DNA from 3 places in the Superficieibacter sp. HKU1 genome. Region 1 is predicted to be linked to each of the others. Evidence: predicted binding sites of a transcription regulator. Region 1 holds the regulator's gene; each other region holds the start of a gene.
The links. The regulator PhoB, encoded in region 1, activates phosphate uptake and scavenging genes when phosphate is short. The targets are predictions, from matches to a motif close to CTGTCATAAAACTGNCNNAT.
Positions count from the first base shown of each region.

Region 2: opgB (phosphatidylglycerol--membrane-oligosaccharide glycerophosphotransferase) is a predicted target of PhoB. The motif match lies at 7,810-7,829, and genes of this name have one in related genera.
Region 3: glpT (glycerol-3-phosphate transporter) is a predicted target of PhoB. The motif match lies at 7,806-7,825, and genes of this name have one in related genera.

Region 1 is NZ_CP119754.1:1,211,564-1,221,499, reverse strand. Features, by position in the region: gene malZ (maltodextrin glucosidase) at 87-1,904, opposite strand; gene proY (proline-specific permease ProY) at 2,115-3,467, opposite strand; gene brnQ (branched-chain amino acid transporter carrier protein BrnQ) at 3,549-4,868, opposite strand; gene phoR (phosphate regulon sensor histidine kinase PhoR) at 5,280-6,569, opposite strand; gene phoB (phosphate response regulator transcription factor PhoB) at 6,591-7,280, opposite strand; gene sbcD (exonuclease subunit SbcD) at 7,457-8,659, shown strand; gene sbcC (exonuclease subunit SbcC) at 8,656-9,936, shown strand, end outside.
Region 2 is NZ_CP119754.1:737,780-747,715, forward strand. Features, by position in the region: gene P0H77_RS03535 (sigma-54-dependent transcriptional regulator) at 1-203, shown strand, start outside; gene P0H77_RS03540 (PTS sugar transporter subunit IIA) at 295-717, shown strand; gene P0H77_RS03545 (PTS sugar transporter subunit IIB) at 733-1,203, shown strand; gene P0H77_RS03550 (PTS mannose/fructose/sorbose/N-acetylgalactosamine transporter subunit IIC) at 1,220-1,999, shown strand; partial or broken gene P0H77_RS03555 (PTS system mannose/fructose/sorbose family transporter subunit IID) at 1,977-2,819, shown strand; gene P0H77_RS03560 (SIS domain-containing protein) at 2,832-3,896, shown strand; gene P0H77_RS03565 (SIS domain-containing protein) at 3,913-4,923, shown strand; gene P0H77_RS03570 (hypothetical protein) at 5,059-5,382, shown strand; gene opgB (phosphatidylglycerol--membrane-oligosaccharide glycerophosphotransferase) at 5,426-7,717, opposite strand; gene P0H77_RS03580 (DUF2501 domain-containing protein) at 7,931-8,401, opposite strand; gene dnaC (DNA replication protein DnaC) at 8,462-9,199, opposite strand; gene dnaT (primosomal protein DnaT) at 9,202-9,741, opposite strand.
Region 3 is NZ_CP119754.1:3,066,593-3,076,528, reverse strand. Features, by position in the region: gene katA (catalase KatA) at 1-1,380, opposite strand, end outside; gene P0H77_RS14700 (YfaZ family outer membrane protein) at 1,766-2,308, shown strand; gene P0H77_RS14695 (nicotinamide mononucleotide deamidase-related protein YfaY) at 2,395-3,591, shown strand; gene glpC (anaerobic glycerol-3-phosphate dehydrogenase subunit GlpC) at 3,615-4,808, opposite strand; gene glpB (glycerol-3-phosphate dehydrogenase subunit GlpB) at 4,805-6,064, opposite strand; gene glpA (anaerobic glycerol-3-phosphate dehydrogenase subunit A) at 6,054-7,682, opposite strand; gene glpT (glycerol-3-phosphate transporter) at 7,932-9,284, shown strand; partial or broken gene P0H77_RS14670 (LysR family transcriptional regulator substrate-binding protein) at 9,314-9,856, opposite strand; partial or broken gene P0H77_RS14665 (MFS transporter) at 9,857-9,936, shown strand, end outside.

The sequences.
Region 1 (9,936 bases):
CGCTTACCGGGCCTACATATGGCAACCCGATCGTAGGCCCGGTAAGGCGAAGCCGCCACCGGGCACGTTTACGGTGATTGAGCGTGTCAATTCCCCATCCACACCGAAGCTGAAACCGCGGGCAGCGTCAGAAGCTCCCCCTCAAACGTGGCTTTCCCCTCTTTCAGATACCATGCCTTAACGTTTAACAGCGGCGAATCACCAACTACCACTTCACACGCCTGACCGCGGTTAATCGCCACCAGCACGCGCTGCTGTTTCAGCATCCGCACGAACACCACTACGTCGCCCTCGGCATAGATCACCTGGCAAGCACCGCGGCGCAGCGCCTGGCTGCGCCGACGCAGTTTTGCCATTCGCTGATAAAGGGCCAGCAATTCGCCGTCCTGCTTGCCCTTATCCCACGGGAACGGTTTGCGGCAGAAAGGATCGTTCGCCCCGTCCAGCCCCACTTCATCGCCATAGTAAATACAGGGCACGCCGGGCCAGGTAAACAGCCACACCACCGCCAGCGGCAGACGCGCCACGTCTTTACCCAGCAGCGTTTTGAAACGTGAGGTATCGTGGCTGTCGAGCTGATTAAACATCCGCAACTGCTGCTGATGCGACAGCGAAGCGCGATAGTTATCCATCCAGGCGACGCAGGTACGGGCATCAATGTTTTGCGGATCGTAAGAGAGATCGGTATTCGCCAGAAACGCCCACAGCGGCTTGGTGAAGCCCATGTAGTTCATTGCCGAATCTTCCGCGTCCATTTGCAGCCACTGGCGGGCATCGGCAAAATGTTCGCCAAAAACAAACGCGTCGGGGCGAGCTTCTTTCGCCGCGCGGGTAATGCCCGAGACATGCTGCAGGTTGTTACGCGCACCGCCGTTCTCGCCGAGCATATGCACGACGTCCAGCCGCCAGCCGTCCATATTCCACGGCGCTTTCAGCCAGTGGCGCACGATGCTGTCATCGCCGGCGTAAATTTCATCAACCAGCGTCTGCGACTGAAAATCCAGCTTCGGCAGACTGGCGTAACCCAGCCAGTCCAGCGCGCGGCCATCCGGGGAAAAGCTGTACCAGTCGCGCCAGCGCGAATCAGGATTATGGCAGGCTCCACCGGTGCCCCGGTTATGACGATCAAACCAGGCATGGGAATCGCCGCTGTGGTTAAACACGCCGTCGAGGATCAGCCGCATTCCCTGTTCCAGCGTATTCTGCCGCAGACGAAGTAGCGCTCCGTTGCCGCCAAACTGCGGGTCGACCTGGCGATAATCTTCAGTATCATATTTATGCACGCTGGGTGCGGAAAAGATGGGGTTCAGGTACAGCGCGGTAACGCCCAGCGTTTTCAGGTACGGCAGCTTTTCGCTGATACCGTCGAGATCGCCGCCATAAAACGTCGATCCTCCCGCTTCCGCCGTGACCGGATCATTCCATTCACGCAGCACGATTTCACGCCCGGCGGCGTGGTGATAATAGACGTTATCCTGATGGATCGGTTGGCGCTTACCGCGCGCAAAGCGATCCGGGAAGATCTGATAAAACACCTGATCGGCCACCCAGTCGGGACCATTATCCGGCAGATCCAGCGCAAAACGCTCCAGTTTCGCCGGTGGAAAGCGGTTGAAGCCCTGCGGCGTGAACCACAGCTGGCGATCCTCCCACAGCAATTTAAAGCTGTAGCGGCGGCGGGGCTGCCCTTCATTAAGATTGATATCCACACGCCAGACCACGATCCCCGGTGAGGGCGCGCGGGCAGAACGACGCATGGACAGGGAAATTTCTTCGTTATCCAGCTCAGTACGCAGTACTACACGGGCGGGTAAGTTTTCTCCGCGCAGCCACAGCGTCACCGTGAGTCGATCCTGTCGCTGCGAGATAAACGGCGCAACGGGAAGATGCCAGGCATGTAACATCATCAATCCTCTTTCCTGAAAAATCAGCCTACCATGACACAAGCCGCGCCGCTCCCCCTCCTCTTTTGGCTGTTTTTCCAGGGGTGAAGCCGGGGGCGCAGAACACTCATGATAGATCGGTTTTTAGTACGCAAGAGAATGCAAATGTAAGCAAAAAAAGACCGGGATGTCTCCCGGTCTCAGACTGCTGACAAACGTTATACCGCGGAATTATGCCCGGCGACGCTTAAACATCCAGCCAATCAGCAGCAGCACAATCCAGCCGAAGCCAACGTACAGCGAAATACGCGTATCCGGATGATAGCCAATCAGCGCAATGATAAAGACCAGGAAGATCAGCCCGATTATGGTCGTCACCACACCGCCCGGAACCTTAAACTTCAGCGCTTTGGTCTCTTCCGGCGACAGGCGGCGGCGGAACGCCACCTGTGACAGGAGGATCATTATCCACACCCACACTGTCGCGAACGTTGCCAGCGAGGCAATCACCAGGAAGACATTTTCCGGAATGATGTAGTTAAGATATACCGCCAGCAGCAGCGCGAAGGTCATCACCACGACCGTCACCCACGGAATACCGCGACGTGACGTTTTGGCGAAAAATTTGGGGGCACTGCCCTGCTCCGCCATACCGTGCAGCATACGCCCCACGCCGAAAACGTCGCTGTTGATAGCGGAAAGCGAGGCGGTCAATACCACAAAGTTCAGGATACTGGCAGCAAAGGTGATCCCCATATGCTGAAACGTCAGAACAAATGGGCTGCCGTCTGTGCCGACCTGGTTCCACGGGTAAATGGACATAATCACAAACAGCGTCCCGACGTAGAACACCAGAATACGCATCGGCACGGAATTGATAGCGCGGGGAATGGAGGTCTGCGGATCTTTCGCCTCGCCCGCGGTAATACCGATAATTTCAATACCGCCGTAAGCAAACATCACCATTTGCAGCGACATCACCATCCCCAGCCAGCCGTTGCTGAAGAAGCCGCCGTTAGTCCACAGGTTATGGATCCCGGTCGGTTGCCCGCCGTTGCCAATCCCCCAGATGATGATGCCGACGCCCGCCACGATCATAATGATAATGGTGGCGACCTTAAAGAAGGAGAACCAGAACTCCAGTTCGCCGAACACCTTCACGCTCATTAAGTTGACCGCGCAGATGATCATCACCACGCTGAGCACCCAAATCCAGTGCGGCACATGCGGGAACCAGACGCCCATATAAATGCCGAACGCCGTAACGTCGGCAATGGCGACGATCAGAATTTCAAAGCAGTAGGTCCAGCCGGTGATATAGCCCGCCAGCGGGCCGAGGTTGTCCTGAGCGTAACGTGAGAAGGAACTGGCAGACGGGTTGTGGACCGACATCTCCCCTAATGCACGCATGATGATATACGCGGCAACGCCGCCGATAATATAGGCCAGCAGTACGCTGGGACCTGCCATTTTTATAGCATCTGCCGAGCCATAAAAAAGGCCGGTACCGATTGCCGACCCGAGTGCCATAAAGCGGATGTGACGGGTGCTCAGTCCCCGCTTCAGCTTGTTAGTACTTTCCATCGTTTCAAATGCCATTCAACACAAAAAATAAAAAACCACGGAACCCTAAGCTCCGTGGTTAAACGAACCGCCGTGCAACGATTAATGTGCGCTGGAGGTGACCTGGCGGCCCATGAGGCGATCGCAGATAACCGCCAGCACAATCATCACTACCGTTGGCATCAGCCACGCCAGCCCCTGCTCGGTAAGCGGTAAACGCTCGGTCCACGCAGGCAGGACATCTTTCAATGCCGAGGCTTTAATGCCGTCAATGATACCAAAAAGCAGGCTGATGAACATGGCGGGCGCAATCACGCGCGATGAATTATGCCACCATGGGCGGGTGAAGCTTAACACAACCAGTGCGATACACGGTGGATAGATCGCCGTTAATACCGGCACGGAAATCTGAATCAGCTGGCTCAGCCCCAGATTGGAGACCGCCATAGAGAACACGCCAAGGATAAACACCAGCGTGCGATAGGAGAACGGCAGATACTGCGCAAAGAACTCAGCGCACGCACAGGTCAGGCCCACTGCCGTCACCAGACAGGCAATGAAAATCAGCGCCGCCAGCAGTAAACTTCCTGCGCCGCCGAAAGTATGCTGAACATACGCGTGCAGAATAGTCGCACCGTTAGCCGACTGGTCAACTAACGTAGCGCTGTCGGAACCCAGGCGGAACAGCGCCAGATACAGCAGCGTCAGCCCAATACCGGCCATCAGCCCCGCCCATACCGTATAGCGGGTCAGCAGACGCGCTTCAGTAACGCCGCGCGAACGGGCAGCGTTGACAATCACGATACCGAAGACCATTGCGCCCAGGGTATCCATCGTCAGATAACCGTTAACGAAGCCGTTAGAGAAAGACCCCGTCTGATAAGCATCAATCGCATGGCTGATCGGGCCGGCAGGCCATACCAGCGCGGCGACGGAAAGTACCGTCAGGGCGAGAATTTTCATCGGCGCGAGGAAGTTGCCCACCGTGTCCAGCAGCTTACCGGGATAGAGAGAAACCACGATCACTAGCGCAAAATAGACCAGGCTGTAGATAAAGGTTGGCATCGCCCCGTCCCCCGTCAGCGGTGCAATACCCACTTCAAAGGAAACCGTCGCGGTACGCGGGGTGGCAAACAGCGGACCGACCGCCAGATAGCAGATGGTGGCCAGCAGAATACCCGCGCCTTTACCGATCGGCGTACTGAGGCTATCAATCCCACCGCCGACTTTCGCCAGCGAAATAACCGTCAGCACCGGCAGACCGACCGCCGTAATCAAAAAGCCAATGGCCGCCGTCCAGACGTGCTCGCCGGCCTGCAAACCGACCATAGGAGGAAAAATGATATTGCCAGCACCGACAAACAGGGCAAAGGTCATAAAGCCCAGAGCCATGATGTCGCGAGATTTTAACTGATGGGTCATAAATTATTTACTGCCTGTGGATGTGGTGTTGTAAATGAATTGTTGCTTTCCATGCGGGACGATCGCGCAGCAATTGCATATATTTCCAGCGGGATATACTCCCTGACTGACGTGACGAAGTATTGTTTTTCGATTTATCACGCAAAAGCAGTCGGTATGACAGCCTCTGGGGCGCAATTTAAACGCTTATAACGTTTTAAAGCAAGGCAGGATCGTAAAACCAGATGATTATGCTAATTCAGAATATTCAGCCAGCATGATGGACCAGTTATCAGAAAAACTGATGGCTGATCATTCGAACAAAAAAGCAGCAGGCGCGAGGATATGGCACCCGTTTCGCTTACCTGCAAACTAAACAGACCAGCCCAGGCTGGTCTGCGGAAAGTTACGGTTACAAGCGGCATAACCAGCCTAGTTTCTGGCAATGAATCGTTCCGGAAGCAAAAAGCTAAATTGCGTTCCTTCACCCGGCTTACTGGTAATGTTGAGGCGACTATCATGATGATTTAACGCATGTTTCACGATTGCCAGCCCCAGCCCGCTGCCGCCGGTCTGCCGCGAACGGGCCTTATCAACACGATAAAAACGCTCGGTCAGGCGCGGAATGTGTTCGGCAGCGATTCCCGGTCCGTTATCGTCAATGGTAAACAGTGCGCCATGAGGCGCGCGCTGCCAGTTGACCGAAATAGTGGTTCCGGCAGGCGTATGATTCACCGCGTTGTACACCAGATTAGAGATAGCGCTCCGCAACTGTTCTTCATTGCCCAGCACTTTTAACGAATCATCCACGGTAAAACGCAGCGTATGACGATCGTGGCTGAGGGTTTGCGCCTCGCGCTCTATCACCCGCAGCATCATCGGCACGTCAATCTTTTCATTGAGGGCCAGCGCAGGTGCCGCTTCAATCCTGGAGAGGGTTAATAATTGTTTTACCAGCGATTCCATACGCTGCGTCTGCTCGCGCATGGTATGCAGCGCTTTTTCGCGCGGCGCGCCTTCAAGCGTTTGCTCCTGCATCATCTCCAGATAACCCTGTAGCACGGTCAACGGCGTGCGCAGCTCATGGCTGACGTTGGCAAAGAAATTGCGTCTCGCGCCCTCAAGCTGGTGCATTTGCGTGGTATCGCGCGCCACCATCAGCCGCTGGTTTTCACTGTAGGGCATCACTCGAAATTCGAGGTGACGGCCATTATTGAGCACCAGATTCAATGGCCGGCTAAAATCGCGATTCTTCAGATAGAGCGTAAATTCGGGATAACGCAGCAGGTTAAGGATATTTTGCCCGTTATCGTCCGGCCAGCGCAGCCCCAGCACCTGCTGCGCCAGGCCGTTACACCAGAAAATCGTGCCTTCTTCAGTCGTCAGCACCACCGCATCCGGCAGCGATTCCGCGCCGCTGCGAAAACGTTTGATGAGGTTGCCCAACTCACGTCGGCGCTTTTTATTGCGTAGCTGCATCTGATGCAGTCCGTAAAGCAGAGGCTCCCAGCTGCCGCGGCCCGGCGGCGGTGTCATACTGCGATCGACCCATAGCCACCAGGAAAGTCGCAGTAAATTCAGAAAGTGCCAGACCAACAGCCCGGTCACCGCCGCCAGCAAAAACCACGGCAGATAACCGAAAAATGCCCCCAGTATCAGCGCAGGCAGGCAGCAGATAACCAGTTCAAAAACCAGCGTTTTCCATGACAGACGTTCCAGCACGCGTCACACTCCTGTCTGAGATCAGAAACGGGTCGAGAAACGATAACCCGTGCCGCGAACGGTTTGAACCATGCGATCGTGCCCGCTCTGCTCCAGCGCTTTGCGCAGGCGGCGGATATGAACATCCACCGTTCTGTCTTCCACGTAGACGTTGGTTCCCCAGACATGATTCAACAGTTGTTCACGGCTGTAAACACGTTCGGGATGGGTCATAAAGAAGTGCAGGAGCTTAAATTCAGTCGGCCCCATGTCGAGCGGGCTTTCACCGGTCATGACCCGGTGCGAGGAGGGATCGAGACTCAATCCCTGCATTTCGATGACCTCATCAACGGCCATCGGGGAAATGCGGCGCATCACCGCTTTAATCCGCGCTACCAGCTCTTTTGGCGAGAACGGCTTGGTGATGTAATCGTCTGCCCCGGTTTCCAGCCCGCGGACGCGATCTTCTTCTTCACCGCGTGCGGTGAGCATTACCACCGGGATTTCGCGCGTCATTGCTTCACGCTTGATATGTTTAATAAACTGAATGCCGGAACCGCCGGGAAGCATCCAGTCCAGCAGGATGAGGTCTGGCCAGGGTTCATTGAGCTGATTCACCGCGCTGTCATAATCTTCCGCTTCAACAGGCTGAAAGCCATTTTGTTCGAGAACAAAGCAAACCATCTCACGAATTGGAGCTTCATCTTCTACGACCAGAATACGTCTCGCCATTTTTTACCCTGTTTATCATCATTATGGATAGCGACGTCATTATGCGTCAGATTTATGACAGATTTATGAAAAAGATGACCGTGTGACGATTGCGTAAACGCGATGTGACAGCCAGCTTCGCCCCGCCTGCTTCAGAGGGTATAATCCGCTGTACGCTTTTTTGCCACGGAACCGACATGCGCATCATTCATACTTCAGACTGGCATCTCGGCCAGAACTTCTACAGTAAGAGCCGTGCCGCTGAGCATAGCGCTTTTCTTGACTGGCTGCTGGATACCGCTCAGACGCAGCAGGTTGATGTCATTATTGTGGCGGGCGATATTTTTGATACCGGCTCGCCGCCGAGCTATGCCCGCGAGTTATATTATCGTTTCGTGGTCGATTTACAGCAGACCGGCTGTCATCTGGTGGTGCTGGCCGGAAATCATGATTCGGTGGCCACGCTTAACGAATCCCGCGACATTCTGGCGTTTCTCAAAACGACCGTCATTGCCAGCGCAGGCGATAAACCGCACCTTCTGTTAAAGCGCGACGGCACGCCGGGCGCGGTGTTTTGCCCGGTGCCGTTTTTGCGTCCGCGCGACATGGTGATTAGCCAGGCGGGGCAATCCGGCAGCCAGAAGCAGCAACGTCTGCTGACGGCCATCACAGATTATTATCAGCAGCAGTATCAGGACGCCTGCGAGCTGCGGGGTGAGCAGCCATTACCGATTATCGCCAGCGGACACCTGACGACCGTCGGAGCCAGCAAAAGCGATGCCGTACGCGATATTTACATCGGCACGCTGGACGCCTTCCCGGCGCAAAACTTTCCGCCCGTTGATTACCTCGCGCTGGGCCACATCCACCGCGCGCAAAAAATTAACGGCAGCGAGCACATTCGCTACTGCGGCTCGCCCATTTCACTGAGCTTTGATGAGACAGGAAAAAATAAAAGCGTCAACCTGGTCACTTTTGCGGAGGGCAAACTCACCGACGTGACACCGCTTGAGGTTCCCGTCACGCAGCCGCTGGCTGTGATCAAGGGCGATTTTGCCGGCATCAGCGAGCAGCTTATGCAGTGGCGTGATGCGCCCGCGACGCCAAAGGTCTGGCTGGATATCGAAATCACCAGCGGGGAATACCTGCATGATATTCAGCGACGTATTCAGGCCCTGACCGAGGATTTACCGGTTGAGGTGCTTTTAGTTAGACGCAGCCGCGAGCACCGCCAGCGTATTCTGGAAGGTGAATTGCGCGAAACGCTCGGCGAACTGAGCGTTGAAGACGTATTTGAGCGCCGGCTGACCCAGGAAGATCTCGACGAGGCGCAGCAAAAGCGGCTGTTTACCCTTTTCGGTCAAACGCTGGAAACCCTGTCCGGAGAGGATGAAGCATGAAAATTGTCAGCCTGCGCCTGAAAAACCTGAACTCACTGAAAGGCGAGTGGAAAATTGACTTCGCTGCAGAACCGTTCGCCAGCAACGGCCTGTTCGCCATCACCGGCGCGACGGGGGCAGGTAAAACGACGCTGCTGGATGCGATCTGCCTGGCGCTGTATCACCAGACGCCGCGCCTTAGCACGCTGTCGCAATCGCAAAATGATCTTATGACCCGCGACACCGCCGACTGTCTGGCCGAGGTCGAGTTTGAAGTGAAAGGTGAAGCGTACCGCGCCTTCTGGAGCCAGAACCGCGCGCGCAATCAGCCGGACGGCAACCTGCAGGCTCCGAGGGTGGAGCTGGCGCGTTGTGCCGATGGCAAAATTCTTGCCGATAAAGTGAAAGATAAGCTGGAGCTGACCGCCACGCTGACCGGGCTGGATTACGAGCGTTTCACCCGTTCGATGCTGCTTTCGCAGGGGCAATTTGCGGCCTTTTTGAACGCCAAACCCGGTGAGCGTGCCGAGTTGCTGGAAGAGCTGACCGGCACCGAGATTTACGGCCACATTTCAGCGATGGTATTTGAAAAGCATAAAACTACCCGTACCGCACTGGAAACACTGCAGGCGCAGGCCAGCGGCGTGGCCCTGCTCAGCGCGGAACAGCAGCAGGCGCTGGAGCAAGGTTTGCAGGCGCTTATTGACGAGGAACGCCAGCAGGTAACGCTGCAGGCGCAGGCGCAAAGTCATCTCAACTGGTTAACGCGCCAGCAGGAGCTGGAGGCAGAGCACCAGCGTGCGCAAAACGCACTTGCCGGAGCGCTGCAGGCGCTGGCCCAGGCGCAACCACAGCTTACCGCCCTGACGCTGGCCCAGCCCGCAGAGCAATTGCGTCCTCTGTGGCGTCGCTGTCAGGAGCAGACCAGCGCAGTGAAGCAAACGCAGCGGCAGGCGCAGGAAGTAAATGCTTGCTTACAAACCGCATTAACCCTACGCGCTCAACTGCGGGCCAGCGCGGAACACCAGCAGGCTTCGCTGCAAACGACGCATAAACACCTGACTGACTGGCTTCAGGAACACGATCGCTGGCGTTTGTGGAGCAGCGAACTCACTGGCTGGCGGCATGCCTTTACCCAGCAAACACGCGATAACGCGCAGCTACAGCAACGACAGCAGCAATTAGCCGGCCATCAGCGAGAACTGGCTGCGCTGCCCGCCGTGACGCTTGCCCTTACGCCAGCCGAAGTCAGCGAGGCCCAGGCGCGCCATACTCAACAGCGCCCGCTGCGCCAGCGA
Region 2 (9,936 bases), 470 kb from region 1:
TTGAGCGCCTGATCCGCAATACCGCCATTCAGCGTTACAGCGGCAGCGGGCAGTGTCAGACGCATGAACTGGACGTTCTGCGCGACGCGTTTAGTGTCATTGAGAATAGTTATAGTGTCAAAATCCCTGGCTCCGAGCTGCTTTACATCCACGACATCCTGTTTCTTGAAACGGAATTAATCGAGCAGGATCAAGAGTTTTAGTCATTTCACCTTTCCTCTGCCGGCGCGCCACTTTTCCTGGCACGCCGGTTGCAACCTTGTTTCCCCGGTAAAGGGGTTTAACGAGGTCAGGATGAAACGACACATTATTTTTGCCAGCCACGGCCTGCTTGCCAGCGGCATATTGAGTTCCGTGGAGCTTATTCTGGGTAAGCAGCCAGATATTCATACGCTGTGCGCCTATGTGGATGAAGGCGTGGATGTCAGTCGCCAGGTGAACGATCTGCTGGCGCGCTTTCCCGATGGCGATGAAATCCTTGTGATCACCGATATTTTTGCTGGTAGCGTCAATAACGAATTTATTCGCTTTATTCATCGCCCAGGCTTTCACCTGCTGGCGGGACTGAATTTGCCGCTGGTGATTGAATTATTAATTTCAGCGGAAGAACAAAACACCCTTAAATATATTAACGAGGCGTTAATAAACGCAAAAGAGAGCATTCAGTATTGCAATCAAACTATTCAGGATGCAATGCATGTTGATAAAGAATTCTGACACTGAGGGACGATTATGATTACTTTTCTACGCGTAGATCATCGACTGCTGCATGGGCAGGTGGCGTTCTCCTGGACCCAGTATGTCGGGGCGGATTGTATCCTCATCGCCAATGACGATGTGCCCAACGATGAATTAAGAAAGACCACCATTAAGCTGGCAAAACCGCCGTCGGTAAAACTGGTGATTAAAAATATTCACGACTCTATCGAGGCTATAAAAAGCGGCGTGACGGATAAATACCAGCTTTTTATTGTGGTGGAATCGGTTGATGATGCCTGGCGAATTCTCCGTGAGGTGCCAGAGATAAAAAGTATTAACCTCGGCGGTATTAAAGCCAAAGAAGGCAGTAAAAACATCTCCAGAGCAATTAATTTGCTGCCGGATGAAATCGAAAAGTTGCAGGCGCTGGTGCAGTCGGGCGTCGAAGTGGAAATTCGCCTGGTGCCAAACGACCGCAAGCAATTATTTTCCGAGTGCGTTTAATTATTGAGGACACATTATGGTTGAGGCACTTTTACTTGGGCTGGTGGCGTTTATCGCCCAGTCCGAATACGCGATGGGGACTTCGTTGCTGTCGCGGCCTATCGTTACCGGCCTGCTGACCGGGCTGGTGCTGGGCGATGTGCAGACCGGCATCATTATGGGCGCGACGCTGGAACTGGCATTTATTGGATCATTTTCGGTGGGGGCTTCGATCCCGCCTGATGTGGTGACCGGCGGCATTCTGGGCGTGGCGTTTGCCATTACCTCCGGCGCAGGGACGGAAACGGCCTTGCTGCTGGGTTTGCCGATTGCCACCCTGACGCTGGTGCTGAAGAACGTCTACCTGGGGCTTTTTATTCCGATGCTGAGCCAGAAAGCGGATGGCTATGCGCAACAGGCAAACACGCGGGGCATTGAAAGAATGCACCTGATTGCCGGTTTCGGCCTGTCGCTGATGCTGGCGACGGTGGTCACCGTGTCCTTCCTCGTCGGCAGTAGCGCGGTAAAAGGGCTGCTGGATGCGATCCCGGAATTTATCAAACATGGCCTGAGCGTGGCGACCGGCATTATTCCGGCCCTCGGTTTCGCGATGCTGGCACGGCTGCTGATCAATAAAAAAGTCGCGCCTTACTTTTTCCTCGGTTTCGTGTTGATGGCCTATCTCAAAATCCCGGTGACGGGCATCGCTATTCTCGGTGCCATCGTGGCGGTCATTATGGTGAATGTCGCCGCCGTTAACTCACCTCGTCCCACTACCGCACAAGGAGTTTCGGATGACAACGAAGATGATTTCTGAAGACGCTGCGCAGACGCCTGAAAGCGTCATTACTGCCCGGGATTTGCGTCGCGTGTTCTGGCGCTCCTTCCAGATGGAGTTCTCCTAGAACTACGAGCGGCAGATGAATCTGGCGTTTGTGTATGCCCTGATGCCGGTGCTGAAAAAGCTGTATCCACGTAAAGAGGATCTGGTGGTGGCGCTAAAACGTCATCTGGTGTTTTTCAACACCACGCCGCATATCGTGACGCTGATCCTCGGTATCACCACTGCGATGGAGGAGAAGAACAGCCAGAACAACAATATGGACGCCAACGCCGTCGACAACGTTAAAGCCTCGCTGATGGGGCCGCTGGCCGGGCTGGGCGACTCCTTCTTCTGGGGAACGCTGCGTCTGATTGCTACCGGCATCGGCACCAGCCTGGCGCTGAAAGGCAATATTCTTGGCCCGATCCTCTTTCTGCTGGTGTTCAACGTGCCGCACTTGCTGGTGCGCTGGCTGTTTACCCGCTGGGGATATGTGCTGGGCACCGGCGTTCTGCAACGTATTCAGCAGAGCGGCATGATGGAAAGCCTGACCTACGGCGCGTCGATCATCGGCCTGATGGTGGTGGGGGCAATGACCGCCTCCATGATCGATATCACGATCCCGATCACCTTCGGTGCCGGTGAAGCGAAGACCGAGGTGCAGGGGATCATCAATGACATTATGCCCTGCCTGCTGCCGCTGGTGAGTTTTGGCATTGTTTACTGGCTGCTCGGGCGCAAAGTCAAACCACTGACCATTATCGGGGGAATGGCGCTGGTCGGCATTTCAGGTTCATGGATTGGCTTATTTTAACCGGAGAGAATAATGAAACCCACAATGATGACCTATATCCGCGAGGAGCCTGCTGCGCTGACGCAGATCCTGCGCGACCATGTACAGACGCTTCAGGCCGTTGAGGCAGTTGCACAAACGCGCGCGATCAACCGCATCCTGATCCTGGCGACCGGATCGTCGCTGAATGCGGCGCTATGTGCACGTTACTTCTTTGAACAGCAGTTTGGCATGCTGGTAGAAATCAAAGAGCCGTATAACTTTACCCACTATGAGCGTATCGATCCGCATACCGATATGGTGATTGCGGTATCGCAAAGCGGTAAAAGCGCCTCGACGCTTGAGGCCGTGCGCAAGATCCGCGCCGCCTCGCTGCCGGTACTGGCCCTGACCTCCGATCCGCAAAGCCCGATAGCGCGGGAATGCGATGAGATTATCGACATTAATACCGGTATTGAGACCGTCGGCTTCGTTACCCGTGGCTTCAGCGCGACGGTGCTTAACCTGCTGCTTATTGCGCTGACGATTGCCCGGACGCAGGGTAAAGCGACGGCGCGAGAATGTGCCGACTGGCTGGCCGGACTGGAGCGTCTGATTGATGCGCTGCCTGCGGCGATTGAACGGACGCAGGCGTTCATCCAACGGCATCAGGAGACACTGCGTGAAGGCTCGCGGTTCGTCGCGGTCGGCTACGGAGCGCTTGTTGGGGTGGCGAAGGAGTGTGAAACCAAGTTTACCGAAACCGTACGCGTTCCCTCCAGCGGGTTTGAACTTGAGGCATATATGCATGGACCGTATCTGGAGGCCAATCGCGAGCACGTGATGTTTTTTATCAGCGATCGGCACGATCCGCGCAGCGAGGCGCTGCGGACATATATGGCCCCGGCGGTGAAAAAGGCGTTCTCTCTGACGCTGGAAGAAGACCAGGCTGACGATAATACGCTGGCGCTGAATTGCCCGCTCGACCATCACCTGGCACCGTTGTTATTAATTGTCCCGATACAAATTCTGGCCTGCCATATTGCGGCATTAAAAGGGATCGATTTATCCGTTCGGATATTCGACGACTTTGACCGGGTATTAAAAAGTAAAATCTGAATAGTCAGGAGATAATATGTTAGGGTTTAATCAGGACGAGTACCTGACCAGTGCTCGTGAGATCGTTGCTGCGCGCAAACAGGCGGAACAAGCGGCTGAAGATATTCATCAGGCCGGATTCAGTAATGTATTCTTTGCCTCCGTAGGCGGTTCGCTGGCCCCGATGATGGCGATTAATGAATTTGCCAAAGAAGTTACCACGCTGCCGGTATATGTAGAGCAGGCGGCGGAATTAATCAGCAAGGGCAGTAAAAAGCTTAATAGAGATTCGGTAGTTATTACCCTGTCGAAATCCGGCGATACCAAAGAATCAGTAGCGATTGCCGAATGGTGTAAAGCGCAGGGCATTCGCGTGGTCGCCATTACCAAAAATGCAGGGTCGCCGCTCGCGCATGCTGCTACCTGGCATATTCCGATGCGCCACAAAAATGGCGTGGAATATGAATATATGTTGCTTTACTGGGTATTCTTCCGCCTCGTGGCGCTTAACGGTGAATTCGATAACTATGACCGTTTCGCACACCAGCTGGAATTATTACCGGAGAATTTATTACAGGCAAAACGCGAATTCGATCCGCACGCTGCGGAAATTGCCCGCCGGTATCATACCAGTGATTATATGATGTGGATTGGTGGCGCGGAGATGTGGGGGGAAGTCTATCTCTTCTCAATGTGTATTCTGGAAGAGATGCAGTGGAAACGAACCAAGTCCGCCTCTTCCGCTGAATTTTTCCACGGCACGCTGGAGCTGCTGGAAAAAGATGTGCCGCTGTTCCTGGTAAAAGGCGAGGGCAAATGCCGGGCGCTGGACGATCGCGTGGAGCGTTTCGCGCAGAAGATCACCGGACATCTGGTGGTCATCGATCCGCGTGATTACCCGTTAAACGGGATTGATGACGCCTTCCGCTGGATCCTTGCGCCCTGCGTGGTTTCAACGTTGCTGGTCGATCGTCTGGCGGCGCACTTTGAACATCATTCCGGGCACGATTTGAATATTCGTCGTTATTACCGGCAATTTGATTATTAACCGTTATTGCCCGGTGTTTTCCGCGCCGGGCAACTTTTTTTCGAGGAGGCTCGTAAATATTTATACCTGAAATGGACATGAGGATGAGTACAGAAACATATCCGCCAGCGCGATCTTGCCGGCTTACTCGAGCAACTGGTCACGCTATTATTGCCGGGATATACTACCCACCGGCAACTAGTAACCTTGTTTAACTATATCGGTCAGTACGGTAGCACCCTGGATGCTGGCACTTTTTTTCGCCAGCTGGCGCGCCGCTTACCGCAACATGAGGAAACGTTGATGACCATTGCTGAACAGCTGGAGCAGAAAGGCCGCGAGGAAGGCCATAAAGAAGGCCGCCGCGCGGAAGCGCTGAGGATCGCCCGTAATCTTCTGCGCGATGGCGTAGGCCAGGAAAGCGTGCTGCGCGCCACGGGCTTAAGCACCAGCGATTTACAACACCTTTTGCCGCACTAAGTACACGCCCGGCAGGCAGCGCCAGCCGGGCGGCAAAGACAGATTATCCTTTCGATTTAACCACTTTGATATCCACCATCCCAATCCCCAGCTGACGCGGAGAATGGCCGAGAATATTACCTTCGTTAGTGGACTGCGGTTCTGGCGGGACAATCACCAGCGTTTTGCTGCGTGACGGATTGTCAAAATGCAGCGTGGTGGTGGAAACCTCATTACTTAAGGTCAGTATCTGCTCTTGATTGCCCACGCGTACCGGAACAGGACGGTTAGCGTTAGGCCCCCAGGCCTTGGCGGTGATCACCAGATCAAATTTCTCCGGCAGCGGCGCTTTGTACTCAATCTTCACCTCTTTACCGAGCTGTGCGTTGGACCAGCGTCCCCAGGACTCCGGACGCGAGATGCCGCTGAACTGTTGCACTTCTTCCGGTGCGCCTGCCACATTAAAGACAAAGCTGTCGGCTTTATAGCGGATATCGTTATCGACGATTTTGAGCAGATCGACGTTGTGCTTGTAGCGATCGGTATCGATCACCGTGTCTTTGAAAGCCGTTTTTCCCTGCCACTGGGCTTTATCAACGTGCTGTACCTTTTGCTCTCCCCCCAGCTGACCCTGCGAAACGCACCAGTCGGTTGAGAGTGCCAGCTCAGGTGCCCATAGCTGCGCCATTTTATAGCAGCGATCGACCCAGACGAAGTTATCACGCGGGGCAAAGTCCGCCAGCTGGAAGCGTAGCGGCGCAGAGTATTCACTTTCCGGTAGCGGCTCGACGCGTTTATCCGAAATACGCAGCAACAGCGGCAGACGGAAATGGGTACCCGAGAAGGCGATAGTGTTTTTCTCGCTGTCGAGGGTAAATTCCTTCATCTCTTTAGGGAATTTCCATAGCCGCACAATATCAGGCTTCCAGCCCATCACTTTCTCTTTCATATTCAGGAAGACTTCCGAAAGCGACTGTCCGGACAGGCTGCTGCGCCCGAGGCCGATAAAATTATCGCCCCCCATAATATCCAGCACCGTTGCACCGTTATCCATGGTATTGCGTTTTACCCCCGAAACATCCTGCTGGGGCTTATCGCCGCGCAGGATAAAAAACAGATCGTTACGATCCTGCTTATTCAGGTATTTCCAGGCAGTGTTATTCATTGCCAGATGATCGGACGACACGACAATCACCGTATTTTTGAACCACGGCGACGCTTTAATTTTTTCGATAAGTGCGGCGATGTGCTCCTGGCTACAGCTTACGGCGCTGAACGACTGGTTCGGTTTACCGTCGTACTGGTAGCTTTTACGCTTGCAGGTGCGGGAAATAAAACCGTCAGGATGATGGGTATCTACAGTAAGGGCAAACAGCGAGAAGCGCTTACCGCTGCGGGAAAGCTCCTCAAATTTCTTCCAGGTTTCATCCAGTACGGTGTCATCGTAAAAGCCCCAGTCGTTACGGTAGCCCGGATCGGCAACGCTGGTTTTTAATTCTTCTGCGCCGTAAAGGTGATCGAAGCCGTGGGATCTCAGGAACACATCTTTTCCGGCAAAGCGCAGGTTCGCCCCCTGCATGAAATAGTTTTCATAGCCGGAGTTTTTCAGGATATCGCCGAGGCAAATATTCTGCGGGAAGAAGCTGGACACCGAAGCCGATGCGTTACCTTCAAACGGGGCAAATAAAGGAATGCCACACTGGGAGGCGACCATACCGGCTATCGTGTAGTCGGTCCCGGGCAGTTGCTCAGTATGGCTAAAGTCGATGCTATCTTTTTTTATGGCACCGAGTTCCGGCGCCAGATCGGGGAAAGCCGCTTCATCAAAATAAGTACGTTCCAGACTTTCGCCGTAGATATAAACCAGGTTCAGCTTCGGACTGGCAATGCTTTTCGCCGGTTCTTTGTACCAGTCGGCAAAATCCGGATCGCCGTCGCGGGATTGCGATTTGACCAGCTCGGTGATCTGATGAAATGCGGGGCTGGCGTCAACTGAAGCCAGCGCCAGCATCAATGCCAGCAAACTATATCCCAGATGATGAGGATGATGGCGACGGCGGCGTAATACCCAGCCGAGCGCGAAAAATACGCCGACCAGTGCCAGTATCAGGCCGACACCCGGCAGAATATATTTACTGACGCCTGCGCCGGTAAGGCTGTTGGTCAGGGTATAGAGAACCGCATCGTTAATGCCGTCGCCGGTAAAGTAATCGCTGGCGTAAAGGGTAATATTTAATACGACAAACACGCCCAGTACTGCCAATGTGACGGCAAACCACCAGGTATTACGGCCAGCTTTCCAGGCGTAAATCACCACGGAGGCCAGGAACAGGGCAATAGAAATGAGTTCTGACAACGAGGTATCCTCAACAGCGCCAGGCCCACCTGGCTGATCATCGCTTTTTAGCGCCTACAATGTAATGGTGTTGCCGCATTGCTGCAATTATGGCGTCATAAAAATGTGCTGTGGTTCGGAATTCGCCTGAAAGAGGCGTTTTACGAGGGATATCGCATTATGTTGAGACGGGAAGGAGGGCCGCACAGACGCTGGCGCGGCCTCAGAGGAAAATCAGGAAAGGAAGTTAACGCCCTGTTTTAATACTAAGTCACAGGCTTTGGTTTTCACCTTCTGGGCCAGCGGCGTATCGCCGAGATTGCTCAGGTTAAGCTGCTCGCCGTTTTTGGTATTCAGCAGGCCCTGAATACCTTCCAGATAGTTGGTATCTTCTTTCTGTTCCTGCTGATTTAAGCCTAATTTATCCAGCACCTGATTTTTGATGTTTTCGGTACTGGTCACCGAGGCCAGTTTCTGTTTGGCGCAGTATTGCAGGATCCCCGCGGCGTTATTCATTGTGCCAGCGCTTAGCGCCTGATTACCACCGTTAAGCAGGCTGCCCAGTGAAGAGAGCTGGTTACCATTCTGGCTGTTCAACTGGCTGGCCGCGCTGGAGAGCGAGTCCTGCCAGCTGGCGGCATGGGAGAAGAACGCAGCGCTGAGAAGCAGGCCGCAAAGCAGGGATTTTGCAGTTTTCATAGTCATACTCACGTTGAACAGGACCGATTTTTTATGAGTATACCTCCCCTGCGGGCAAGAATTATCTCAATACTCTTTGCCCGTCACGCGGCTGCGGTAGCTGTCCCAGTTGAAGATGACCCACAAGCTGTTGCCGAGACGCATCCGGTCCATAACGCGCTCGCCAAGCAGTTTGTTCATCTCTTCGATGTTGCTATTGGTTAGCATCCCGGTTGGACGTTTGGAAGAGGAGCGGCGGTCGACGATCTGATTAATGATCACTTTTTCATAGCGCGATTCGTTCTGCATACCAATCTCATCGATCACCAGCAGATCGACACGACTCAGATCGGTGAGCAATTGTTCTTCGCTGGTTTCCCGGTTGCCGAACGAGTCTTTCATCGCCGACATGATATCGGCTACCGTAATGATCAGCACCGATTTGCCGCGCAGCAGCAACTCATTACAGATCGCCGCTGCCAGATGGTTTTTACCGGTGCCGGGCTTGCCGGAAAAGATGAAGCTGGCGATATTACCGTCAAACTCTTCAACATACTGCCGCGCCCTGGCCAGCGCGTTCATTTGCCCTTCGCTCTCCACGCGGTAGTTTTCAAAAGAACAGTTTTGATGCAGAGGGCGAATGCCGGAGCGGTTAAAGGTTCGCTGCATTTTCATCGCCCGGTTTTCACGTTCGATGGCGGCGGAACGGATGTCTCCCTGCTCCTTTTGCCAGGCCAGCAGTTCTTCACCCGTTTTAAATGCGGGTTTAACGTGCGATGGCATCACGTTTTGCAAACGTTTCATTAATTCGCCGACGTTTTTCATGTTCAACCTCTGAAACCGGGGGGGATATGATCGTCTGGTTCACTCAGGCTATTGATATCACGTTTTGCCGAGCCACCACTACTGGCCCGGCTTATTTGCACGCTGCGCGCCAGTTTTTGCTGCCACTGGACGTGGTGGAAGACTCTGCCCTCGGCCTGCCAGTAGGCGATAAACGAGGCCAGTTCTTCTGCTGTAACGGGCTGCGTGAGGGCAATGCCCCATAAGGCCGCAAGACGCTGGAAATCCGCATCCGGCTGCCAGCCGGAGTACATGGCGAATTTCCCCATCGGCACGGCCACGGGTGCCGCAGTTGGTTCTTCATACAAACGCTCGTCCAGCGTAACATCGCTGCCCGGACGTGCCAGTTTAGCTTCCAGCGCCAACAATTGCGCCAGACGGGCAGGGGAGAGTGCGTAAAACGCCGGGGTGTTATTGGCAAATACCGCGACCGCCTGCCCCTCTGCCTTCGCCAGCACGCTGGCATAGTTCTGCATAAAGGCGTCGATACCGACAACATCAGGCGTCAAGATTCTGGAAGACATACGCTATCTCAATACATAAGGGGTGACTGGGTAATAATGGCACATAGTAACACAGTGCATCGAATGGCTGGCAGGCAGGAAAGGGATTAAAAAAAGCGTCCTGATAACCAGCCCGGCAAGGGGGAAACGCCGGGATTGGGTTCCCGGAGAGCGACCCCACCCGATGGTCGCCCCGATGACTACGGAGCGTTGACA
Region 3 (9,936 bases), 1.9 Mb from region 1:
AAATAAGCCAATCTGCCGCTGCTGAATAAACTCCGGCACATCTTTCATATCCCCGGCAATGCGGGCGAACATCCGCTGATGCTCCTCTTCGCTCAGTAACTCATACAGCTTACGCGGCTGGCTGAAATAGTCGGTATCTTCGCGGTGATTCCAGTGATCGGCTGCACCTTCCAGGCTTAACGGCGGTTCGCTGTAATCCGGCTGCTCCTGGAACACGCCAAAGCTATTCGGTTCGTAGGTTGGACCGTTGCCGCTGTTGCCGTCCACGCGCATCGCGCCATCGCGATGGTAGTTATGGAACGGGCAGCGCGGGGCATTCACCGGGATCTGATGGTGATTGACGCCGAGACGGTAGCGGTGCGCATCGCCATAGGAAAACAGACGGCCCTGCAACATGCGATCCGGAGAGAAACCAATGCCCGGTACCACGTTAGCGGGCGACATCGCCACCTGTTCCACCTCGGCAAAATAGTTGTCCGGGTTACGGTTCAGTTCCAGCACGCCAACTTCAATCAGCGGATAATCCCCGTGCGGCCAGACTTTCGTCAGATCGAACGGGTTGTAAGGCACGTTTGATGCCTCAGCCTCTGGCATGATCTGCACGTAAAATGTCCAGCGCGGGAAATCGCCTTTTTCAATGGAATCAAACAAATCACGCTGCGAGCTTTCCCGATCTTCTGCCACCAGCCGTTTGGCCTCATCGTCCATCAGGTTGGCAATCCCCTGCCGGGATTTCAGGTGGAACTTCACCCAGAAGCGTTCGTTGTTATGGTTAATAAAACTAAACGTATGACTACCAAAACCATGCATCGTGCGATACGAGAAGGGCAGACCGCGATCGCTGAAATCAATGGTCAATTGATGCAGCGATTCCGGCAAATGCGAAAAGAAATCCCATTTATAGGTCGGATTGCGCAGGTTGGTGCGCGGATCGCGTTTCACTACGTGATTCAGGTCCGGGAATTTTAGCGGATCGCGCAGATAAAACACCGGCGTGTTATTACCGACTAAATCCCAGTTGCCTTCTTCGGTATAAAATTTAATCGAGAAACCGCGAATGTCGCGTTCGGCATCTGCCGCGCCGCGCTCACCTGCGACGGTAGAGAAGCGTAAAAACAGATCGGTTTTTTTGCCAACCGCAGAAAATAGGTTAGCGCGTGTGTAACGGGTAATATCCTGGGTGACGGTAAACGTACCATACGCACCAGAGCCTTTGGCGTGCATACGACGTTCCGGGATCACCTCGCGGTCAAAGTGTGCCAGCTTTTCCAGAAACCAGACGTCCTGTAACAGCATGGGACCGCGAGGACCGGCAGTGGCGACGTTATTATTATGCGCAACCGGTGCGCCAGCGGAGGTGGTTAATCCTTTTTTGCTCATCTTTATCTCCCGACATATCCGTCATACTTCAAACTGCATCAGGCTTATTTATCCCAGTTTCATCATTATCGATGTCCCTGGAGATATATTCATTTGCCTACTGTATGATGCAACTCGAATTATTCAGGATATAAATGTTAAAAAAATATTTAATTTCCGTTTAATTTAAGAAATTAATCTAGAGCATATTTGTAAGCAAAATATTGATCTCACGCAATTTGTCTTTCGCTATTACAACCATACCTTGTACCTCTCAACCTGGCGGTAATCCTGTTTTACATTTATTACCTGCGATCGCGTTTTTCGTGCATTGCTTCTCTCTGATTCAGCTGTACAATCCCGGCGTTTTGGGATGTTTACTTTGCATTTGTGTGGAAGCAATACAATGAAAAAAAGAATTCTGGTAGGCGTATGTGGACTGCTTTTTGTTTCTGCTGCCGCTAACGCGCTTAGCATTAGCGGCCAGGCCGGTGAGGATTACACCAATATCGACGTAGGGTTGGGCACCGAGTCTACTGGCCTGGCCATGACCGGCAACTGGGCGCATAACGATGATGACGGCGATATCGCTGGGCTGGGCTTAGGTTTAAATATTCCGCTGGGTCCGTTTTTGGCGACCGCTGGCGGAAAAGGTGTTTACCTTAATCCTCAGCAAGGCGATGAGGGCTATGCCGCGGCAGTTGGCGGTGGCCTGCAGTGGAAAATCGGCGATCGTTTCCGTCTGTTTGGCGAGTATTACTATTCTCCTGACTCCCTCTCCAGCGGGGTGAAAGATTACCAGGAAGCTAACGCGGGTGCGCGTATGACCATCATGCGTCCGTTAAGCGTTGAAGCCGGTTATCGCTATATCAATCTGTCCGGTAAAGATGGTGACCGCGACAGCGCGGTGGCAGACGGCCCTTACGTCGGCGTGAATGCCAGCTTCTGATCCCCACGGTGCGGTAAATCGCCGCGCCGCTTTTTTTCCCCTCCGCATGCGCTATAGTGAATCGTCCTCTTTTGCTGGAGAAAATGATGATAAATGTGGAGATGCTATCCACGGGTGACGAAGTGCTGCACGGGCAGATCGTCGATACCAACGCCGCCTGGCTTGCCGATTTTTTATTTACTCAGGGATTTCCGCTTTCTCGCCGCAATACGGTTGGCGATAACCTGGACGATTTAGTCGCCGTCCTGCGTGAGCGCAGCGAACATGCAGATGTGCTGATCGTTAACGGTGGACTGGGGCCGACCAGTGACGATTTAAGCGCCTTAGCCGCCGCCACGGCGAAAGGTGAAGCGCTGGTGCTGCATGAAGTGTGGCTGGTACAAATGGAGCGCTTTTTTAGCGAACGTGGACGCGTCATGGCCCCCAGTAACCGTAAGCAGGCCGAAATTCCGGCCAGCGCGGAGCTGGTGGACAATCCGGTGGGAACCGCCTGTGGATTTGCCCTTGAGCTTAACCGCTGCCTGATTTTTTTCACCCCCGGCGTGCCGTCGGAATTTAAAGTGATGGTCGAGCAGCAGATCCTGCCGCGTTTACAGAAACGTTATACCCACGTCGAACCGCCGCTGTGCCTGCGTCTGACCACCTTTGGTCGTTCAGAAAGCGATTTAGCGCAAAGCCTCGATCCGCTGGCATTGCCGCCGGGCGTCACGATGGGCTACCGCTCTTCAATGCCGATTATTGAACTGAAGCTGACCGGACCTGCCGCGCAGCGCGACGCGATGCTGGCCCTGTGGCCGGAAGTGAAACGCGTCGCCGGGGAGAGTCTGATTTTCGAAGGCACCGATGGACTTCCGGCGGAAATTACCCACCAGCTTCAGGAACGACAGCTTAGTCTGACCCTCAGCGAACAGTTTACCGCCGGTCTGGTGGCATTACAGCTTTCGCGCGCCGGAGCGCCGCTGCTGGCTTCAGAAGTGATCCCCGCCCAGCAAGAGACGCTGGCGCAGACGGCGCGCTGGGTGAGAGAGCGTCGCCGCAGCCATTTTGCCGGACTGGCGCTGGCAGTGACCGGGCTGGAGTCCGATCACCTGAACTTTGCCCTCTCTACCCCGGATGGTACGTGGGCGCTGCGGGTGAAGTTCAGTGCCACCCGTCATTCCCTTCAGGTCCGCCAGGAGGTTGCGGCGATGATGGCGCTCAATATGCTGCGCCGCTGGCTGGCGGGTAAACCGATTGCCAGCGAACACGGCTGGATTAACGTGGTGGAGTCGCTGGCGCTGTAGGCACTTCTGCTAATGTGGCGCTGTTACCCGTCCAGCGCTTTCGCCAGTAACGTAATGGGATGTTCACAGCGTTTGCTGGTGGACATCTCAATTTGCCATTTGCAGGTTTCGCAGTCCGTCACCACCAGATCGGCACCGCTCTCGTCAATTTGCCGAAATAGCGGCGCGCCTATTGCCTGCGACGTCGGGTAATTCTCCTTCTTGAAGCCGTAGGTGCCGGCAATTCCGCAGCACTGCGAGTCCAGCACCGTGAGTTCCAGCCCTGGGATCAGGCGCAGCAGCTCTAGCGTATACAGCGTCCAGCCCATTTTTTCCATATGGCACGGCGTGTGATACACCACTTTCAGCGGCAGCGTTTTCAGCGGCAGCCTTTGCCCCGCATCCAGTTTGCGCCATAGCCAGCGGGTTGCCAGTTCAATATGTTCGCGCAGTCCGCTATTGTCCACGTCCAGCACCTGCGGATATTCATCGCGCAGGGCAAACGTGCAGGTGGAAGAGGTCGCGATGACCGGGATACCTTTCTCACTAATCGCTTCCCGTAACGACGCCACATTGCTGACTGCCTGTTTGCGCGCCTTATCGGTAAAACCGTTGGCGATTAACGGCACGCCGCAGCATTTCTCTTTACTCAGTAGCTGTACGCCGGTGCCCATCGCATTCAGCACGCGAATGAGATCCTTACCCAGCTGCGGATGGTTGTAATTCACAAAGCAACCGTGGAAAAAGGCGACCTGATCGGGGTACTGCGCCTGCTGCGCCGCCACGCTCCGGTACCAGCGGCGGAAGGTGCCAAAAGAATATTTTGGCAGCGTGCGGCGGTGGTCAATTTTTAATGCATGATCAAGCAGTTGACGCACCGGCTTCAGCGAGGTTGCGGCGTTAACCACGGGCGCGAAGGGCGTGGACAGGCTGCCCATTAAATCGGTATGGCTCAGTATAATATTCCGTAATGAAGGACGCGTGGTAGCGTAGCGCGCGCGAGCCTGCTGGATAATGTCGCCAATCTTCACGTCTGACGGGCAGGCCACCTCACAGCGTTTGCAATTGATGCAGTATTTCAGCGCCTCGTCATACAGCGCGCCATCTTTCAGACGCAGCCGTTCGCCATCCGGCCCGGCCTGTTTCGGGCCGGGATAGCGTGGATTAACGCGGCTCACCGGGCATGCGGTAGTACAAACCGTGCATTTGATGCAGCTTTCAAAACGCGTATCGCTCATGACTGGCCTCCGGCAAGCGCGATAATGTGCCGGGCGGCAAATAGCGCGGTAACGGCTGAGACGCCGCCGCCGCAACCCTGGGCAATCGGATCAAATCCGCCAAGGACCGCGCCGACCGCGAACACATTGGTAAGGGTTTCGCCAGCCGCTTGCGGACGCAGGTGGCTATCGACCTTCACCCCAAATTGCTGCCACGGCTGAGGGGCAAAAAAATCACGCGCATACCAGTCGGCGCGGCTGGCGGTTTGCTGGACCTCAAGCCCTAAAACAGGCTCACGAATACCGTTGCGTTCGGCCAGCAGGCCATAGCTGAAAAAGCTGCCGCTGGCGAGAACCACAAAACGTGGACGCAGCGGAATATCCGCATGATGACGGGTCCAGACTTCGCTCACGTTTCCTTCGCTCAGCGTGACCCGCTTAACTTCGTCGCCAGGCAGCCAGGTACCGCCGGATTTAACGAACTGACGCTGTAGCTGACGATGCAGACGCAGACCAGGCACCGACGGCGGCAGCGTCGGTAATAAATGCAGCAAACAGGGAAGCCGCTGGCTTAACCATTCATAAAGGCGACGATCTTCCAGGCCAAAGCAGGCGGGCATAAACAGGGCATCGCAGCGCTGCGCCAGCGGCAGAAGCGCCTGATAAAGCCGCGGCCAGTGCGCTTCATCGTCCAGCACGCGGGCGATGGTGACGGCGCGAAATTCCGTGGGATTGTCGCGCAGCATATCCAGTTCTGGCAGGTCGATCTCGGCGACCTCCACCGTGGGTCCGTAGTCGCGCAGCGAGGCGGCTGCGAGGTGGGGCTGGAAATCCATCATGCCGGTAATGCCCGCCACGCAAATTCGCCGGGCAGTCAGCGGCGTGACGGGTACCTCCTGCGGGCTAAGCCAGGCGCTGCGCAGCGTGCCGAGCGGCGTCACGCGGGAGTGATTGTGGCTGAGGTTTCCCTGCATTAATGCCCCGCATTCCGCCAGCAGGTGCTGCGTTTGTTGGGCCAGCGTGAGCACCGTTTCCACCCCCAGCAGCGAATAGGGATGTTCTGGTGCCTGCACGCCAAGTTTTTCCAGACCGGTACGAATATCACTGACTGGCGTGCCATCCGGCAGGACGCTTAACAGATCGAGCGATCCGGAGGAGAAGGCGAGGGCGCTTTGCCCCCGGCTGACAATCGCACAGCGCAGACCTGCATTCTGTAATCGCAGCCCGCACAGCAGACCCGCCAGACCGCCGCCGATGATCACCGTATCAAATCTCATGCTTTTGCTCCTTCTCCAGACCGCACAGGCCCTGATAAACCCAGCGCGTAAATTCACTTTCGCGCAGCGCATCGCCCCACGCGACGGGCTGGATGCCTTTCCAGCGCTCGTTAAGAAAGTCGGAAAGCTGGCGTAATGACTGGGCTGATGTGGTGACGTTAAACCGCTGGAGCAGGCCTGCGGCGCGGCAGGCGCACAGTTCGCCCTGGCAGGTTCCCATGCCGACGCGGGTGCGGCGGCGCAGATCGAGCAGACTGTTGACGGCCAGATTTTCCACCGCGTACTGGACTTCTCCGGCGGTCACCGCTTCACATTCGCACACCACGCTGCGGTGCAGGCGGCCTTCGCCCAGCCAGGAGGGAGTGCGGTCGCCGTGGCGGTATACCGCCGAGCCGCGCAGCGGCGCAGGAAGCGAGATCATGCGTTGCAGCGTATGTTCCACCGGCCCCTGCGATCCGGGCAGCGGCGTGCTGGCGGTGGTGCACGGCTGATGGTTTCCCAGCTTGCGGCAGACGGCGTCGGTTGCCCATTCCGCCATCAGCCGGTAGGTCATCAGTTTGCCGCCGGTAATGGTAATAAAGCCTTCCATACCGTCGCGGCTGGCGTGATCGAAGAGAACAATGCCCCGGCTGACGTTGCGCCCGCTCGGATCGTCATCGCTGGCGACCAGCGGGCGAACCCCGGCATAGGCGCGTAAAATACGGGTCTGCGCCATAATCGGCGACAGCTTTTCCCCCTCGCGCAACAGAATATCCACTTCTTCGGCCGTCACCCGATTCTGGTCAATCTCAGCATAATCAATATGCAGGGAGGTGGTACCAATCAGCGAAATGGTATCGCCAGGCACCAGAATATCGGCGTCGGAAGGCTTGCGGCAGCGGTTGATCACGTGTTGATTAATACGGTGATCGAGGATCAGCAGCGATCCTTTGGCCGGAAACATGCGAATACTCAGGTCGGCATACTCCGCGATGCGCTGACCCCAAATCCCTGCCGCGTTGACCACGACCGGGGCATAAAGCGTCTGCGCTTCGCCGGTCAGATGATTAATGACATGCACGCCGCACACCGTCGCGCCGTTGCGCACCAGCCCGGTCACTTCATGGGCGGTAAGAATAGTGGCACCGTGCTCGCGGGCATCCAGCATGTTCGCGGCGGTCAGGCGGAAAGGATCGAGGGTGCCATCCGGGACTCTGACGGCACCCGTTAAGTGCGGGTTAACCGCGGGTTCAATCCGCCTGGCGAGGGCCGGGTCGATAATCTCCGCGCGGATCCCGGCGCTTTCGCAGGCGCTGACAAAGGTTGCCTGAAATGACAGCTCATCCTCTGGCAGGGTAATAAACAGGCCATCGGTGGGTTCAACGCAGTGGCGGGCGATGCGTTTGAGGATCTGATTTTCGCTAATGCACTCGCGCGCTGATTCGCCATCGGTCACCGCATAACGCGCGCCGCTGTGCAGCAATCCATGATTGCGCCCCGTGGCACCCGTCGCAATATCATGGCGTTCAAGAAGCGTAACCCGCAGCCCGCGCAGGGCGCTGTCGCGCGCGATACCGGCACCGGTGGCTCCGCCACCAATGACAATCACATCACTTTCCTGCGCTACCGGTGCCTTCATCGCCTTCCCCTTACTGTTCGTTTATTAACATTTAGCCATAGAAAAGGTAAGGAATGTTTGATTTCGAGCACATTCGCGCATTTTACGAAGATTAAATGTGACCGCATGCGCCTTTCTGAACATTTGTCATAAAAATGTAACAATCTGTGCTTTACTTCAGCCTGTGGTTGCCGATTTATAACGTATGAACCCCCTGAAGCAGACGTTCTGCTTTTTACCTCTGAATATGACATGGCCACGGAGGCTATTATGCTGAGTATTTTTAAACCTGCTCCTCATCGGGCGCGCCTGCCTGAGGCGGAAATTGACCCGACTTATCGTCGACTGCGCTGGCAAATTTTCCTGGGGATCTTCTTCGGTTATGCCGCCTATTATCTGGTGCGTAAAAACTTTGCTCTCGCCATGCCGTATCTGGTTGAACAAGGGTTTTCACGCGGCGACCTGGGTTTTGCGCTGTCGGGGATTTCCATCGCCTACGGTTTCTCCAAATTCATTATGGGCTCGGTTTCCGACCGGTCGAATCCGCGCGTTTTCCTCCCGGCGGGCCTGATTCTGGCGGCGTTAGTGATGCTGTTTATGGGCTTTGTGCCCTGGGCCACCTCCAGCATCGCCATCATGTTTGTGCTGCTGTTTATCTGCGGCTGGTTTCAGGGCATGGGCTGGCCGCCGTGCGGGCGCACGATGGTCCACTGGTGGTCGCAAAAAGAGCGCGGTGGGATCGTCTCGGTGTGGAACTGCGCGCATAACGTCGGTGGCGGTATTCCTCCGCTGTTATTTCTGCTGGGGATGGCGTGGTTTAACGACTGGAAAGCGGCGCTCTATATGCCAGCGTTTGCCGCGATTGTGGTGGCTGTCATTGCTTTCTCCCTGATGCGCGACACCCCGCAGTCCTGCGGCCTGCCGCCTATTGAAGAGTACAAAAACGATTATCCGGATGACTATAACGAGAAAGCGGAAGAGGAACTGACCGCGAAGCAAATCTTTATGCAGTACGTACTGCCCAACAAACTGTTGTGGTATATCGCCATTGCTAACGTATTTGTTTACCTGTTGCGCTACGGCATTCTCGACTGGTCACCGACCTATCTGAAAGAAGTGAAGCATTTTGCGCTGGATAAATCTTCCTGGGCATACTTCTTATATGAATACGCGGGGATCCCCGGTACGCTGCTTTGCGGCTGGATGTCGGACAAAGTCTTCCGTGGTAACCGCGGTGCGACCGGCGTCTTCTTTATGACGCTGGTGACCATTGCCACCGTGGTTTACTGGCTTAACCCGCCGGGCAACCCGACGGTCGATATGGTCTGTATGATTACCATCGGCTTTTTGATTTACGGCCCGGTAATGTTGATTGGTCTGCATGCCCTTGAGCTGGCACCGAAAAAAGCGGCGGGTACGGCGGCGGGCTTTACCGGCCTGTTTGGCTACCTCGGCGGATCGGTAGCGGCCAGTGCGATTGTCGGTTATACCGTCGACTTCTTTGGCTGGGACGGCGGATTTATTGTGATGATTGGCGGCAGCGTGCTGGCCGTGCTCCTGCTGATTGTGGTGATGATCGGCGAGAAGCGTCACCATGCTGCCCTTGCGCAGAAGCAACGGTAATACTGGCCGGGCGGCGCAAGGCCGCCCGGCTACTTCACGGTCGCAGAATGTTGCAGGCAGGCATTCAGCAACGCGAGCGGGCTACCGCTGATGGGTTCTTCTTTACTGACCAGCGAAATAGTCCGGTAAAAGGTTGGCTCCAGCGGCACAGAACAGAGATTATGCTCCACGCTGTTTAGCGTCAGCTCGGGTAACAGAGCGATCCCCAGCCCCTGACGAATAAAACTGATGGCCGTTGCCGGATGGTTAAATTCATATTTAATTCTGGGCGTGATGTTATGCTCTTTAAACAGGCTCATAATACTTAATTCATAGCGCCCTTTACTGATAATCAGCGGCTCATTAAATAACGCCTCAAGGGCGACATTCTCACGCTGCGCAAAAGGATGCTGTTCAGGCACTACCACGCAAAATTTATCGGTATAAACCGGGACAGAATACAGGCCATTTATCGGAAAATGGACAAAGCCGGCATCGATGTCTGCTTTTTGCAGCGAGTCTATTATTTCCGCGCTGTTGGCTTCATAGGGGATAATTTTAATATGCGGATAGTGCGTTTCAAAATGGCGCACGAGCTGGATTTAATGGCGGCGGCCAGTAATTTTCTGCTCTGTTACGCGCTATTTCTGATGGCGTGCCGTACTTTCACCGG